Regions from separate parts of the Vibrio qinghaiensis genome, predicted to be linked through region 1. Evidence: predicted binding sites of a transcription regulator. Region 1 holds the regulator's gene; the other holds the start of a gene.
What was found. Region 1 encodes MetJ, which represses methionine synthesis genes. Its sites were predicted from a motif close to TTAGACNTNTANANGTCTAA; they were not measured.
Positions count from the first base shown of each region.

Region 1 (7,267 bases):
AAAGAGTTGCAGCGCATCAAAAATGCGCTGCATGTGGTTAGCTCAAACGAGGAGGCGCTGCGCTTTCTCGAATCACTAACTTGGTTTCTAATAGTCGAGAACCTGCGCCAACCTCTTGACCACGAAGAAGATCGAGCATCATGAGCATCGCTTGACGCCCTATCTCATAGCGCGGCTGTGATATGGTCGTTAACGGTGGATCGCAGTAGAGCGCAAATTGAATATCATCAAATCCCACCACTGAAATATCTTGTGGAACGCGCAAACCCAATTTTTTGGCTTCCTTAATGACACCGATCGCCATACTGTCATTATGACTAAAAATGGCGGTGGGGGGCTCAGATGACGCCAATAATTGGCGCAGTGCTTTAGCCCCGGCTTCAAAAGTAAAATCACCATAAGTGCAATAATTAGGATTCATTTCAATCCCTGCACGGCGTAAGGCTTGTTGATAACCTTGATGGCGGAACTTACACAAGGTTGCCTCTGCTGGCCCTGAAATTTGCGCGATGCGTTTGTGCCCAAGCTGCGTAAGGTAGTTCACCGCCTCAAACGCTGAGGTAAGGTTATCAATATGTACCGTTGGCAACTCAAGTTCTGGCGCAAATTCACAGGCCATCACCATAGGTGGCAGGTTTTTTTGTTCAGGCTTACTGACATCAAACGGCAAATCCGTACCTAGCAGCAACATGCCATCAACTTGCTTAGTAAATACGAGGTTAACTAACGAACTTTCTCGCTTTTTCTGCTGACCACTATCACCCAGTAGTACTAAATAACCATGTTCCATCGCCGCATCTTCGATACCACGAATGATCTCGGTGAAGTAAGGGTCACAAATATCCGGCACGATAGCGACAATGGTTTTGGATTCATTACGGCGTAAGTTGCGAGCGAGAGAATTTGGTGAGTAACCAGCTTCTAAAACGGCATCTTCGACACGCTTTCGCGTTGAAGATGATACTTTTTCAGGGTTCATCAACGCCCTAGATACTGTGGCGGTTGATACACCTGCAAGCTGGGCAACATCCTTCATTGTCGCCATAGAAATTAACCTCTTTAAAAGTCGTTACTGGGTTGAAATCACCCGTTGTTATGTTTATACAATCAGATTGTACAATCTGGTTATCCATTTTAAACGACGAGCTGTTATTCACAGCGGATATATGAGTGATAGTCTATTCATTTCCACCCATAAAGTTACGGTCAGATTAACAAATCTTACATAACAAGCGTGAAGTCACTCACATTAGAGAGGATTAAATTGGCTAGCAAAAATAATAGCAGCCTCTTTAGCATTCGATTGCTTCAATATGTTACATCTCATTTCATCGGAAACGCTACTGAGGTTTAACTGAGATCTTGCGGTTCAATATCTAACGACCAGCGAATTTTCTTGGCTAGAGGTAACAGTCCAATGGCTGGTTTAGCGCTCATCAATAGTTTTTGCATTTTGGATCGATGCTGAGTTTGCAGTAATAACTGCCAACGATATTTGCCCGCTCTTTTCGCCAATGGAGCTGGGGTTGGCCCTAACACTAAGCACGAATCATCAAATAATGGATGCGCTTCTAACGTATGCCTGATTTGGCGTAAGAACTCTTCCACCATCGAAGCTTGATTGGATTCCGCTTTAAATAGTGTGAGATAGGTGTAAGGCGGCAACATCGCTATTTTCCGCTCTTCTAACGCGGTTTCTGCAAAATGACGATAATCCTTTTGCAACAGTGCTTGCAGCAAACTGTGTTCCGGGTGATGCGTTTGTAAAATGACTTCGCCGGGTTTGCTAGCACGCCCTGCTCGACCTGCCACTTGAGTAAATAGCTGCGCCAAGCGTTCGGCGGCGCGAAAATCACTGCTGTATAGCGAACCATCCACATCCAATAACGCCACTAAAGTCACATCGGGAAAATGGTGCCCTTTAGCGAGCATCTGCGTGCCAATTAAAATCTGATACTCACCTTGGCGAATCGATGATAATGCACTTTCTAAACTGCCTTTACGACGCGTACTATCGCGATCAATACGCACCGTTTTATATTCGGGGAAAAGCTGCGCCAGTTGCGCTTCAAGTTGCTCGGTGCCCACCCCAACCGTGACCAACTGAGTTGAACCACAACCTTGACACTGATGAACCACCGGACGTTGCGAGCCGCAATGGTGACAACGCATGTCACTGCTGTATTGGTGAAAGGTATAGTACGCATCGCAACGTTTGCATTCGGCAATCCAACCGCATTCATGGCACATCAGCGCGGGCGAGAAGCCGCGCCGATTGAGAAACAGCATCACTTGGTTACCAGCGCTGAGGTGTTTTCTCATCTCAGCAATCAGCGGCGCTGATAAACCACTCTCTAAAAACAGGCCTTTCACATCCAACACTTTGTTTTTAGTGGGCACCGCTACGCCCGCACGCTGAGTTAAGCTTAAGTGATGATATTTGCCGCTCAATGCATTATGCAACGTTTCTAATGCTGGAGTGGCAGAACCGAGCACAATCGGGATCTGCTCAAGGTTTGCACGCATTACCGCGACATCTCTTGCATGGTAGCGTAGGCTATCTTGCTGTTTATACGAAGCGTCGTGCTCTTCATCAACAATGATGATACCTAGATCTGCAAAAGGCGTTAGTAGCGCTGAGCGAGTACCAATAATAATGCCCGCGATATTATCACGCGCCGCTAACCACGCGTTGAGGCGCTCGGTTTCATTGAGCCCCGAGTGGACCACGGCAACTGGCACATTAAATCGCTTACGAAAGCGGTTAATGGTTTGTGGTGTTAGACCGATCTCAGGCACCAGTACCAATGCCTGGCGGCCCTTTTCTAAAACGGGTTTAATCAGGTTTAAATAAACTTCGGTTTTCCCTGAACCGGTGACCCCTTCAAGTAAATAGCATGCGAAATGGTGATGGCTATTAATTGAAGCAATCGCGATCGCTTGTTCTTGGTTGAGCTTGGGCTTTTCCACATCCGCTTCAACATTCTGCGGCCAAGCCGTCAGTGTCGGCCGTTTTTCCAGTGATTCTATCCAGCCTTTCTCTTGTAAGGTTTTGAGTACGCTGCTACCTACCTCTTCATCAATAAACAGTTGATGGGGTACAGCGCCAGACTCAAGCATCGCCATCACTTTGGCTTGCTTTACCGCTCGCCCAAATCCTTGCATGAGTTGATCGCGCCCACCGGGCGTCAGTTGCCACTCTACTAAAGTCGAAAAATCGGCCGCTTTCCCTTTGCGTAATGCGCCAGGCAATGCATTAAATAACGTGTCGCCTAATGGGTATTGATAAAACTGGCTACACCACAACAGCAATTGATAGAGTTTCTCTGGCCAGACTGGCTGGCTATCGAGCACCGCTTTTAGCGACTTTAATTGATCGACTGAAAACTCAGACTCACTGACTATAGCGGTGACGATACCCACCAGAGTTTGCCGACCAAATGGCACCGACACTCGTCCACCAACAATCGGAAACAGATGACTTGGGATCTGATAATCAAACTGCTTATCCAATGGGACAGGTAAGGCAACGCGTGCAATGGTGGGGCGCATAATCGACCGTTCGTTCTACAAAAAATGTGAAAAGACAGTCTACTGGATGCGTCACCGAAATTCGAGCTTCGTCATTGGACAAAAATGTGGCGAAAATAGCGGCGAAATGGCTTGATCCACTGAAGAGGATTCATTAATATATCGCGCCTTGATGATATGGCTTCTTGCTTGATGTTAAGCAGTCAGCGGTATCAACATTTTTTTATTAACTACGTGTGGTGTCCGGCATAGATTCGGATAGCGACGCGGCCCAATTTGAGGTTATCCCATGAAAGCTGGTATCCATCCAGAGTACAAAGCAGTTAGCGCGACTTGTTCTTGCGGCAACTCTTTCGAGTTCAGCTCAACGCTAGGCAAAGATTCTATCCACCTAGACGTGTGTGACAAATGTCACCCATTCTACACTGGTAAGCAACGTATCGTTGATACTGGCGGCCGTGTAGATCGCTTCAACAAGCGTTTCGGTGCTCTTTCTAGCAAATAATCTCTTTTTTGCTAGAAAATTAAAAAAGGATGCCTCGGCATCCTTTTTTGTTGGCATTTTTTGTATAGTTGTCAGTACGCACTGGTCTTATCTGCGACATTTTCTCCATTTTTTGATGAAGCACGTCAGGTTCCCGCCTAGGAAGTTTGAGCAACATCCATTAGAATTATGGACCTTTTCCAATCCAACACGAGCACTTATACCTATGTCTGATGACACTCACCAAGAATTAACGGCAGAAGAACAATTTCGCCAACGCGCACTCGATTATCATGCTTACCCAACCGCGGGTAAAATTGCCATTTCATTAACTAAGCCTGCCGACTCGGCTGAAGACCTTGCTCTAGCTTACAGTCCGGGCGTCGCTGAACCGGTTCGTGAAATCGCGCAGAACATCGACAACGTTTATAAATACACTGCGAAAGGCAACACCGTCGCTGTGATCTCAAACGGCACGGCTATTCTTGGTTTAGGTAACTTAGGTCCGATGGCTTCCAAGCCCGTCATGGAAGGAAAAGCGCTACTGTTTAAACGCTTTGCTGGACTTGATTCAATTGATATTGAAGTAAAACACCGCACAATCGATGAATTTGTCGATACGGTTGCCAACATCGCTGACACCTTTGGCGGCATCAACTTAGAAGATATCAAAGCACCAGATTGCTTTGAGATTGAACGCCGTTTGATCGAACGCTGTAATGTGCCTGTTTTCCATGACGATCAACACGGCACTGCGATTGTTACCGCCGCTGGCATGCTCAATGCGATTGAACTGCAAGGCAAGAAACTCAACGAATGCACTATCGTCTGTCTTGGCGCTGGCGCAGCAGCCACCGCTTGCATGGAACTATTGATTAAGTGCGGCGCAATGCGTGAAAAAATCTACATGCTTGATCGCAAAGGTGTGATTCATACTCGTCGCGATGACATTAATGAATATAAGCAGTTGTTTGCTAATAACACCGACAAACGCACACTGGAAGATGTGATTGAAGGCGCTGACTTATTCCTAGGTGTGTCAGGCCCCAACCTGCTGCCTGCCGAAGCGCTAAAATTAATGGCCGATAAACCGATCGTATTTGCTTGCTCAAACCCAGATCCAGAAATTAAACCAGAACTCGCACGCGCGGTACGTGATGATTTAATTCTCGGCACAGGTCGTAGCGATTATCCAAACCAAGTCAACAACGTGTTGTGCTTCCCATTTATTTTCCGTGGCGCTTTGGATGTCCGTGCTAGTGAAATTAATGACCAAATGAAGCTAGCCGCAGTTGAGGCGATACGTGAACTGGCTAAAGAAGAAGTGCCGGCTGAAGTGTTGAAAGCCGCAGGCGTAAAAGCGTTAAGTTTCGGCCCTGAATACATCATTCCAAAACCGATGGACCCACGCCTACTGCCTCGTGTTGCTAAAGCGGTTGCTCAAGCAGCGGTTGACTCTGGCGTCGCTCGAATCGAGATGCCTGTCAATTACATGCAAGAATAATCACAAGCTTGAGCGGCTAAATGCCTCGCTCGAAAAAAACCGCTGACTTTCAGCGGTTTTTTTATATTCTGAGACACAGAGCCAAAGTCACCATGGCAACTTACCCAGTATCCTCTCGATTTTATCTCGTTGTACCGCAATTACGCGCTACACTTCTTCATCATCATACGCTTCAAATTCAATGCCCATGGCGGTCATTAATGCTTTTGCTTCCGTCGGAATATCGTCTGGACGATCTTTTCTCAAATCTTCGTCGGTCGGTAAAGGTTGACCGGTATAAGCATGCAAGAAGGCTTCACACAGCAGCTCACTGTTGGTTGCGTGGCGTAAGTTATTGATTTGACGGCGAGTGCGCTCATCAGTTAATACTTTCAACACTTTCAATGGGATTGAAACGGTGATTTTTTTGACTTGCTCACTCTTCTTCCCATGTTCAGCATATGGGCTAATGTATTCCCCATTCCAGTCTGCCATTGCGCACCTTCGTTATCGTAATTGGTCGTTAAAAATTTGAAAGTTGGATTTTAGCGGGATTTACCGCCACAAGCAAAGACATATAGACGTCTAGATATATTGACGTCTTCTTTTTGGTTCAGTAAAGTGTGCCATTATCGACTGATAGATAGCAATATAGCGCACTATCGGATATAGCTAATACTCTAGACAATTGAAATTGCCACCTTAGTTGTCCCCGAATAAGGCAGGAACCCCCTCAATAAAAGTCAGTTTATTGAGTTTATTAAGTAAGGAAACCGTCATGACCACTCGCAAGCCAGCCACCATCGCCGTTAGAACCGGTATTGAATCCGACTCTCAATATCATGCTGTTGTGCCTCCAATTTATCTTTCGACAAATTATAGCTTTCCTGCGTTTGGTGAAGTGCCTAAATACGATTACACACGCTCTGGCAACCCGAATCGAGGTCTGCTCGAAAAAGCGTTGTTTGAACTCGAATCGGGTCAAGGCGCGGTGGTGACTAACTGTGGCACTTCGGCGCTGAATCTATGGGTTTCCGCCTTTTTAAGTCCTGACGATCTGATTGTGGCCCCGCATGACTGCTACGGTGGCACATATCGCCTGTTTAATACACGCGCCAAAAAAGGCGATTTTCAGACACTCTTTATTGATCAATCCGATCCAAACGCTTTGCAGGCTGCTTTGGCGAAAAAACCCAAATTGCTACTCATTGAAACTCCATCCAACCCATTAGTTCGCGTGGTCGATATTGCTGATATTTGCCAACAAGCACACGCCGTCGGTGCATTAGTGGCGGTTGACAACACCTTCTTAACGCCAGTATTTCAAAAACCATTAGAGTTGGGCGCAGATTTTGTCATCCACTCCACCACCAAATTCATCAACGGCCACTCCGATGTGATTGGCGGAGTTGTTATCACTAAAACAGAGCAGCACGCTGAAGAGCTAGCATGGTGGGGCAACTGCCTTGGCTCAACGGGAACCCCTTTTGATAGCTACATGACGCTGCGTGGCATTCGTACCTTAGGCGCAAGAATGCGCGTCCATGAGGAGAGCTCACGCGCTATTTTGGACTATCTGCAATGCGAAGCCTTAGTCAAGGTCATTTATCACCCGAGTTTGCCAGAGCATCCTGGCCATGAGATAGCGAAAAAGCAGCAATCTGGCTTTGGCTCTATGCTCAGTTTTGAGTTTGCGGGCAGCTTTGAACAGCTTAAATATTTTGTCTCTCAGTTAACATTATTCTCACTGGCAGAATCATTAGGAGGCG
Region 1 is NZ_CP022741.1:2,558,698-2,565,964, forward strand. Features, by position in the region: gene cytR (DNA-binding transcriptional regulator CytR) at 38-1,045, opposite strand; gene priA (primosomal protein N') at 1,351-3,552, opposite strand; gene rpmE (50S ribosomal protein L31) at 3,821-4,036, shown strand; gene CCZ37_RS11940 (malic enzyme-like NAD(P)-binding protein) at 4,242-5,519, shown strand; gene metJ (met regulon transcriptional regulator MetJ) at 5,667-5,993, opposite strand; gene CCZ37_RS11950 (O-succinylhomoserine (thiol)-lyase) at 6,277-7,267, shown strand, end outside.

Region 2 (7,267 bases), 590 kb from region 1:
GCCTGAGCCAGTTCCACACTTGTTCTATAGCGTTTAACTCTGGTGAGTCGGGAAGCTGATCAAGGAAGGTTTGCACCCACTTATTGACACTGGTACGGCTAGCTTTCAGAAATTGATTAATACCAATCTAAGAAAAAATATGATCTAATTGATGGCATTTAACGATAGAACTTATTCGCTATGGACACACTACCACCCTGATTCTATCTATTACCTGCTCGAGCACATGGGCTTCTCTTGGATAACTTCTCGCTCCAAGCACCCTCATCAGTCCCAGCCAATCCAAGACGATTTTAAAAAAATTTAAAATTGAAACGATCCTTAAGATCCCAGGATATATTGCTTTAGAGCGTGTTGATGTCTGTTTTCAGGATGAAGCCAGATTTGGGCAACAAAACACAACAACACGGTTATGGGCAGAGAAAGCAACACGTCCCAGATCCGTGAAGCAACAACAATTTGAATATGCGTATCTGTTTGGTTCTATCTGTCCCGCTAGAGGTATTGGCGAGGCGATGGTCGTTCCTTGGGTTAACAAGGACATTATGGTTAAGCATCTTAGGCAAGAAGGTGGATAGAGCTGACCAGTTAATTTTCCAGATTGGTATTATTTGGGTGCGAGAGTGCCATCTTTAAAGTGAGCGATAGCGAGCAATCTCATTTTCATTTGAAAGGATTTTTGTTAACTCGCCAGTTTTTTGAAGTCGATATTCTGTAAGCTGTCGATGGTCAATTAATCTTGGTAGCCGTCTTTTTCAATTAGATCATATTTTTTAATTGCTATTGCAATAGGTCTAGAGAGAAGAGCAACAAAGCAAAGATAGTAAAAGCCGATGCTCTAGAACATCGGCTAGAGATAAAAATGGTTTGATCAGTCATCACTGACAGTTTTTCTATCTACATTGACGATTTTTCAGCTTGTTTTGCTTTGTCTATCAATGGGGTAATTGTTGAACCTTGAATAAGTATTGAAAACACCACGACAGCGTATGTCATAACAAGGATTATCTCTTTTACATCAATAAGCTTGTCTGGGATAACTAATATGCCGGATGGAATAGAAAGTGCCATTGCTAGTGCCAATCCACCTCGTAGCCCTCCCCAAGTTAGTATCTTTATTGACCATGGGTTGTAGGAGCGGTAACGCTTGAAGCCGATGTAAGAGAAAAAAACGCTTAGATAGCGAGCAGATAAGACAAGAGGAATGGCGAAAGCCATCAATATCCAGTCCTCTTCATGGAATTTGAAGAGTAGCATCGACATACCGATAAGTAGGAAAAGCACACCATTCAAAAATTCGTCAACCAATTCCCAAAAGTGGTCAAGGTGTTCTTCACTTTCTTTTGAAAAGCCAATGAAGCGTGTCCAGTTGCCGATCATTATCCCTGATACAACCATAGCCAAAGGTCCGGAAACATGAATAACATCTGCAAAAACATAACCAGCAGTCGGTATACCAATGGTTAAAAGCAGTTCCATTGGGTGGTCATCGGTGGCGCTGATGAGGTAGTGGAATAATAGCCCAAGTGCTAGGCCATACACTATGCCCCCTATTGCCTCTTGAATAAACAACATAGTTACACTACCTATGGTTGGTGTTTCCGTGCCAAATGCAATAGTGAAAATAGTGACAAAGATAACCAAACCAAAACCATCATTAAAGAGCGATTCTCCCTCGATTTGGGTTGAAATACGTTTTGGTGCATTTAACTTTTTAACAATAGCTAATACGGCTATTGGGTCTGTTGGTGATATGAGTGCACCAAATAGTAGACAGTAGACGAGATCGAAGTGAATGCCGATAAATTGGCAGAAGGCGTATAGCCCAAAACCGATGCAGAAGGTTGAAAATAGCGTTGCGCCTAGCGCAAGAACGGCGATTTCCCATTTCTGATCTTTTAGGTTGGGTAATTTGATGCCTAGGCCGCCAGCGAAAAGTAGAAAACCGAGTATTCCTTTGAGCAGAAAATTTTCAAAGTTAATACTGTTGACGGTTTCGGTCGCTATTTGAGTTAGATGAAACCAATCATTTTGACCTGCAACTAAGATCAATAATGATAACATCATCGATCCTGCTGTAATGGCGATAGTGGTTTGCATATTGCCTATCTTACTGTTTAGAAAGGCAATCAACATTGCTGCTCCTGATAGGAAGCATAAAGTGTAATAGACAGACATTGTTTTCTCGTCGTGTAACAAAATATGAATGAAATTCTCCTTGGATGATGTACAAATAGCAAACACTTTTTAGCCATGATGGCAGATGTATCAAACGACAATTGAAGTGAAGTTTAGACGTCTAGATTTCTAATGGTTATATGATAGGATGAGCGAATAACCAAAAGGAATGAGGCTGTACTGTGGGAAGAGAAGTTAAAAGTCAAATTGAAGCTCAATTGCAACAGAGAATATTATTGATTGATGGTGGCATGGGCACCATGATTCAGAGCTATAAATTGGAAGAGCAAGATTATCGCGGAGATCGCTTTGCCCATTGGCCAAGCGATCTGAAAGGAAATAATGACCTTCTCGTCTTGACGCAGCCTCAGTTAATCAAAGAAATTCATAGTGCTTACTTGGAGGCAGGTGCTGATATCCTAGAGACGAATACCTTCAACGCGACGAGCATCGCAATGGCCGACTACGATATGCAAGCCATTAGCGATGAGATCAATTTCGCTGCTGCAAAACTTGCACGCGAAGCTGCTGACGAATGGACGGCGAAAACGCCTGAGAAACCTCGTTATGTAGCAGGAGTGCTAGGGCCAACAAACCGCACTTGCTCGCTCTCCCCTGACGTGAATGACCCTGGTTTTCGAAATATCAGCTTTGAGCAATTAGTTGAAGCTTACTCAGAATCAACACGTGCTTTAATTCGTGGCGGCAGCGACTTAATTTTGATTGAAACCATTTTCGATACTTTAAATGCTAAAGCCTGTGCCTTTGCGGTGGATTGTGTGTTTGAAGAGTTGGGTTACAAACTGCCCGTGATGATCTCAGGGACAATCACCGATGCCTCTGGTCGAACGCTTTCTGGGCAAACAACCGAAGCCTTTTATAATGCACTGCGACACGTTGAGCCTATCTCATTTGGTTTGAACTGTGCACTCGGTCCGGATGAATTGCGCCAATACGTTGAAGAGCTATCACGTATTTCCGAATGTTATGTCTCTGCTCACCCCAATGCGGGGTTGCCTAACGCATTCGGTGAGTATGATCTTGAAGCCGATGAGATGGCGCAGCACATCGGGGAATGGGCGCGAGCAGGATTCTTGAACCTTGTTGGTGGCTGTTGTGGAACCACTCCTGAGCACATCAGACAAATGGCAAAAGTGGTCGAAGGTGTGAAACCAAGAGCGTTACCCGATATTCCAGTGGCTTGTCGTCTATCCGGTCTAGAGCCGCTGACGATTACCAAAGAGAGCTTATTCATCAACGTAGGTGAGCGAACTAACGTCACTGGTTCTGCGCGTTTTAAGCGTTTAATCAAAGATGAGCAGTATGATGAGGCGCTGCATGTTGCTCGAGAGCAGGTCGAAAACGGTGCACAAATCATCGATATTAATATGGATGAAGGAATGTTGGATGCGCAAGCTTGCATGGTCCGCTTTCTCAATTTATGCGCTTCTGAGCCGGATATTTCCAAAGTGCCAATCATGGTTGATTCTTCTAAGTGGGAGGTGATTGAAGCAGGTCTCAAATGTATTCAAGGTAAAGGGATTGTGAACTCGATTTCCCTCAAAGAGGGGAAAGAGAAGTTTGTCGAACAAGCTAAACTCATTCGCCGCTATGGTGCCGCTGTGATCGTGATGGCATTTGATGAAGTAGGCCAAGCGGATACCCGTGAGCGAAAACTTGAAATTTGTACCAAAGCTTATCGAATTTTGGTTGATGAGGTTGGTTTCCCTGCTGAAGATATCATTTTTGATCCCAATATTTTCGCGGTTGCGACTGGTATTGATGAGCATAATAATTATGCTGTGGACTTTATCGAAGCCGTGGCTGATATCAAACGTAATTTACCCCATGCGATGATTTCCGGCGGGGTTTCCAACGTCTCTTTCTCTTTTCGCGGTAACAACTATGTGCGTGAAGCGATCCATGCTGTATTCCTTTATCACTGTTTTAAAAACGGCATGGACATGGGTATCGTCAATGCCGGTCAGCTTGAGATTTACGATAACGTGCCAGAGAAACTGCGTGAAGCAGTCGAAGATATCATTCTCAATCGCCGCAGCGATGGCACTGAACGCTTACTGGATATTGCGGCTGAATATGCGAACAAAGGTGTCGGTAAGGAAGAGGATGCCAGTGCGCTTGAATGGCGTTCATGGCCAGTCGCAAAACGTTTAGAGCATGCGTTGGTCAAAGGTATCACCGAGTATATTGTTGAAGATACGGAAGAAGCTCGTCAAAATGCCACTCGCCCACTGGATGTGATCGAAGGGCCTCTCATGGATGGAATGAACGTGGTCGGCGACCTCTTTGGCGAAGGGAAAATGTTCCTGCCGCAAGTAGTGAAATCGGCGCGCGTTATGAAGCAAGCCGTTGCGCATTTAGAGCCCTACATCAACGCGCTTAAGCAAGCGGGTTCCAATAATGGCAAAATCCTTCTTGCCACAGTTAAAGGGGATGTACACGACATCGGCAAAAATATCGTTGGCGTCGTTTTGCAGTGTAATAACTACGAAATCATTGACCTCGGCGTTATGGTGCCGTGTGAGCAAATTCTCAAAGTAGCGAAAGAGAAAAACGTTGATATTATCGGGTTGTCCGGTCTTATTACTCCCTCCTTGGATGAAATGGTGCACGTCGCTAAAGAAATGGAGCGACAAGGGTTTAAATTACCGCTTTTGATTGGCGGAGCAACCACCTCTAAAGCACATACCGCAGTTAAAATTGAGCAAAATTATCACCAGCCTGTTGTGTACGTGAACAATGCTTCGCGCGCAGTAGGCGTTTGTTCTTCGCTTCTTTCTGATGAGTTACGTCCTGCTTTTGTGGAAAAATTAAACCTCGATTATGAACGCACGCGTGATCAACATCACCGTAAAACCCCCCGAACTAAACCTGTCTCATTAGAAGTAGCAAGGGCAAATAAAGCGGTTATCGATTGGGATAACTATACGCCGCCAGTTCCGGCTAAATTGGGCGTACATGTGTTTGATGATTTTGATGTGGCTACCCTTCGTCGTTACATCGACTGGACACCATTTTTCATGACATGGTCATTGATGGGTAAATACCCAACGATTTTTGAACACGAAGAGGTGGGAGAGGAAGCGCAAAGTTTATTCCATGATGCTAATGCATTGCTTGATAGAGTTGAGCGAGAAGGGCTACTCAAGGCTCGCGGTATTTGCGCTTTATTCCCGGCCGCGAGTGTGGGAGATGATATCGAAGTGTATCGCGATGAATCGCGCACCGAGGTTGCTCATGTTCTGCATCACTTACGCCAACAAACCGAAAAGCCCAAAGGTTATAACTACTGCTTGTCCGATTACATTGTACCAAAAGAGAGTGGTAAACGAGATTGGATCGGCGCATTTGCCGTGACGGGCGGAATTGGTGAGCGAGAATTAGCTGACCAATATAAAGCGCAAGGCGATGATTACAACGCCATCATGATCCAAGCGGTGGCTGATCGTCTTGCTGAGGCTTTTGCGGAATATTTGCATCAGCAAGTTCGTAAAGAAATTTGGGGTTATGCTGCTGACGAAGAGTTGTCGAACGATGATTTGATCCGTGAGAAATACCAAGGTATACGCCCAGCGCCGGGTTATCCAGCGTGTCCTGAGCATACGGAAAAAGGCATCTTGTGGGAGATGTTGCAGGTTGAGCAAACCATCGATATGTCTTTAACCACCAGTTACGCTATGTGGCCAGGTGCTTCGGTGTCAGGTTGGTACTTCTCGCATCCTGACTCTCGTTATTTTGCCATTGCACAAATTCAGCAAGATCAGATGCAAGATTACGCGCAACGTAAAGGCTGGAATATGCAAGAAGCGGAAAAATGGCTTGGGCCGAATTTAGATTAAGTAATAAAAAACAGGTTGGCTAAGCCAACCTGTTTTTTATTCAGCGTGTTACTACTCAATGTGGTTTTATCGTTCAAACAAATCTTGATGAAGTTTCTGAATTGCCGCTTTAGAAACCGACTCGTGTAATAAAAAGCAGAGGTTGTGTGGGCTGGCACCATAGCAAATCATACGTAAATTGAAATCTTCTAAGGTACTAAAAACTTGTTTTGCATAGCCTTTGCTTTCACTCATGTTGTTGCCGATCAGCGCAACTAAACACAGATTATGTTCGACTTCAACTTTACATAGCTCTTCTAATTCTAAGCGCACCGCTTGAGGCAGTTCAGGCGCTCCACCTGAGGTATCGGTTTTATCTAATGTTAATGAGACGCTGATTTCAGAGGTGGTGATCAGATCCACCGAAATTTTGTGTTTGGCTAAAATTTCAAATACCTTCGAAAGAAAGCCGTATGCGTGAAACATGCTAGCGCTGCGTAGTGTAACCATGGTTTGATTGCAGCGTAGGGTTAAGGCTCTAAATAGAGGTGAGCTTTCCACACGTTTACGGATCCAAGTGCCGCCTTTTTCAGGCTCTTTTGAGGAGCCGACAAACACAGGGATATCGTGGCGAAGCGCGGGCAGCAACGTCGATGGATGCAAAATTTTAGCGCCAAAGTTTGCCATCTCCGATGCTTCGCTAAAGCTTATTTCCGCAATCGGAGCGGCTTTAGGCGCAATGCGTGGGTCGGTCGTATAAATCCCCGGCACATCAGTCCAAATTTCTAAGCCAGAAGCTTGTACCGCTTCGGCGATCAAGGCCGCAGAATAATCACTGCCGCCTCGGCCCAATGTGGTTGTATTTCCTTGCTCATCAGCGCCGATGAAACCTTGAGTTACCACTACGTGTTGCAGACAAAGTGGTGTTAACTTCTCTTGGGCTAATTGCTGGATCTGCTCTAATTGCGGTTCTGCCCGACCGTAGTGATCATCAGTACGCAGCACTTCTCGAATATCAAAACGGATCGCATCCATGCCACGTTCACGCAGTAATTGCGTCAGAATGAAGGTCGACATTAATTCGCCACAAGCCACTAAGTGATCGGTCAGTTTTTTACTCGCTTGAAAAGAGGCCGCTTCTGCAACACTGGCCACCATATCTAAAATTGAGTGTACCTCTTTTTCAACTTGTAGCGGGTCGGCAAGCTTGTCAATAATCGCATGGTGAATATCAGCTAACTGTTTGATAA
Region 2 is NZ_CP022741.1:276,239-283,505, forward strand. Features, by position in the region: partial or broken gene CCZ37_RS19260 (transposase) at 203-563, shown strand; gene CCZ37_RS01425 (cation:proton antiporter) at 898-2,178, opposite strand; gene metH (methionine synthase) at 2,361-6,038, shown strand; gene lysC (lysine-sensitive aspartokinase 3) at 6,105-7,267, opposite strand, start outside.
Region 2: the regulator MetJ is predicted to act here: its motif matches at 2,292-2,311, upstream of metH (methionine synthase).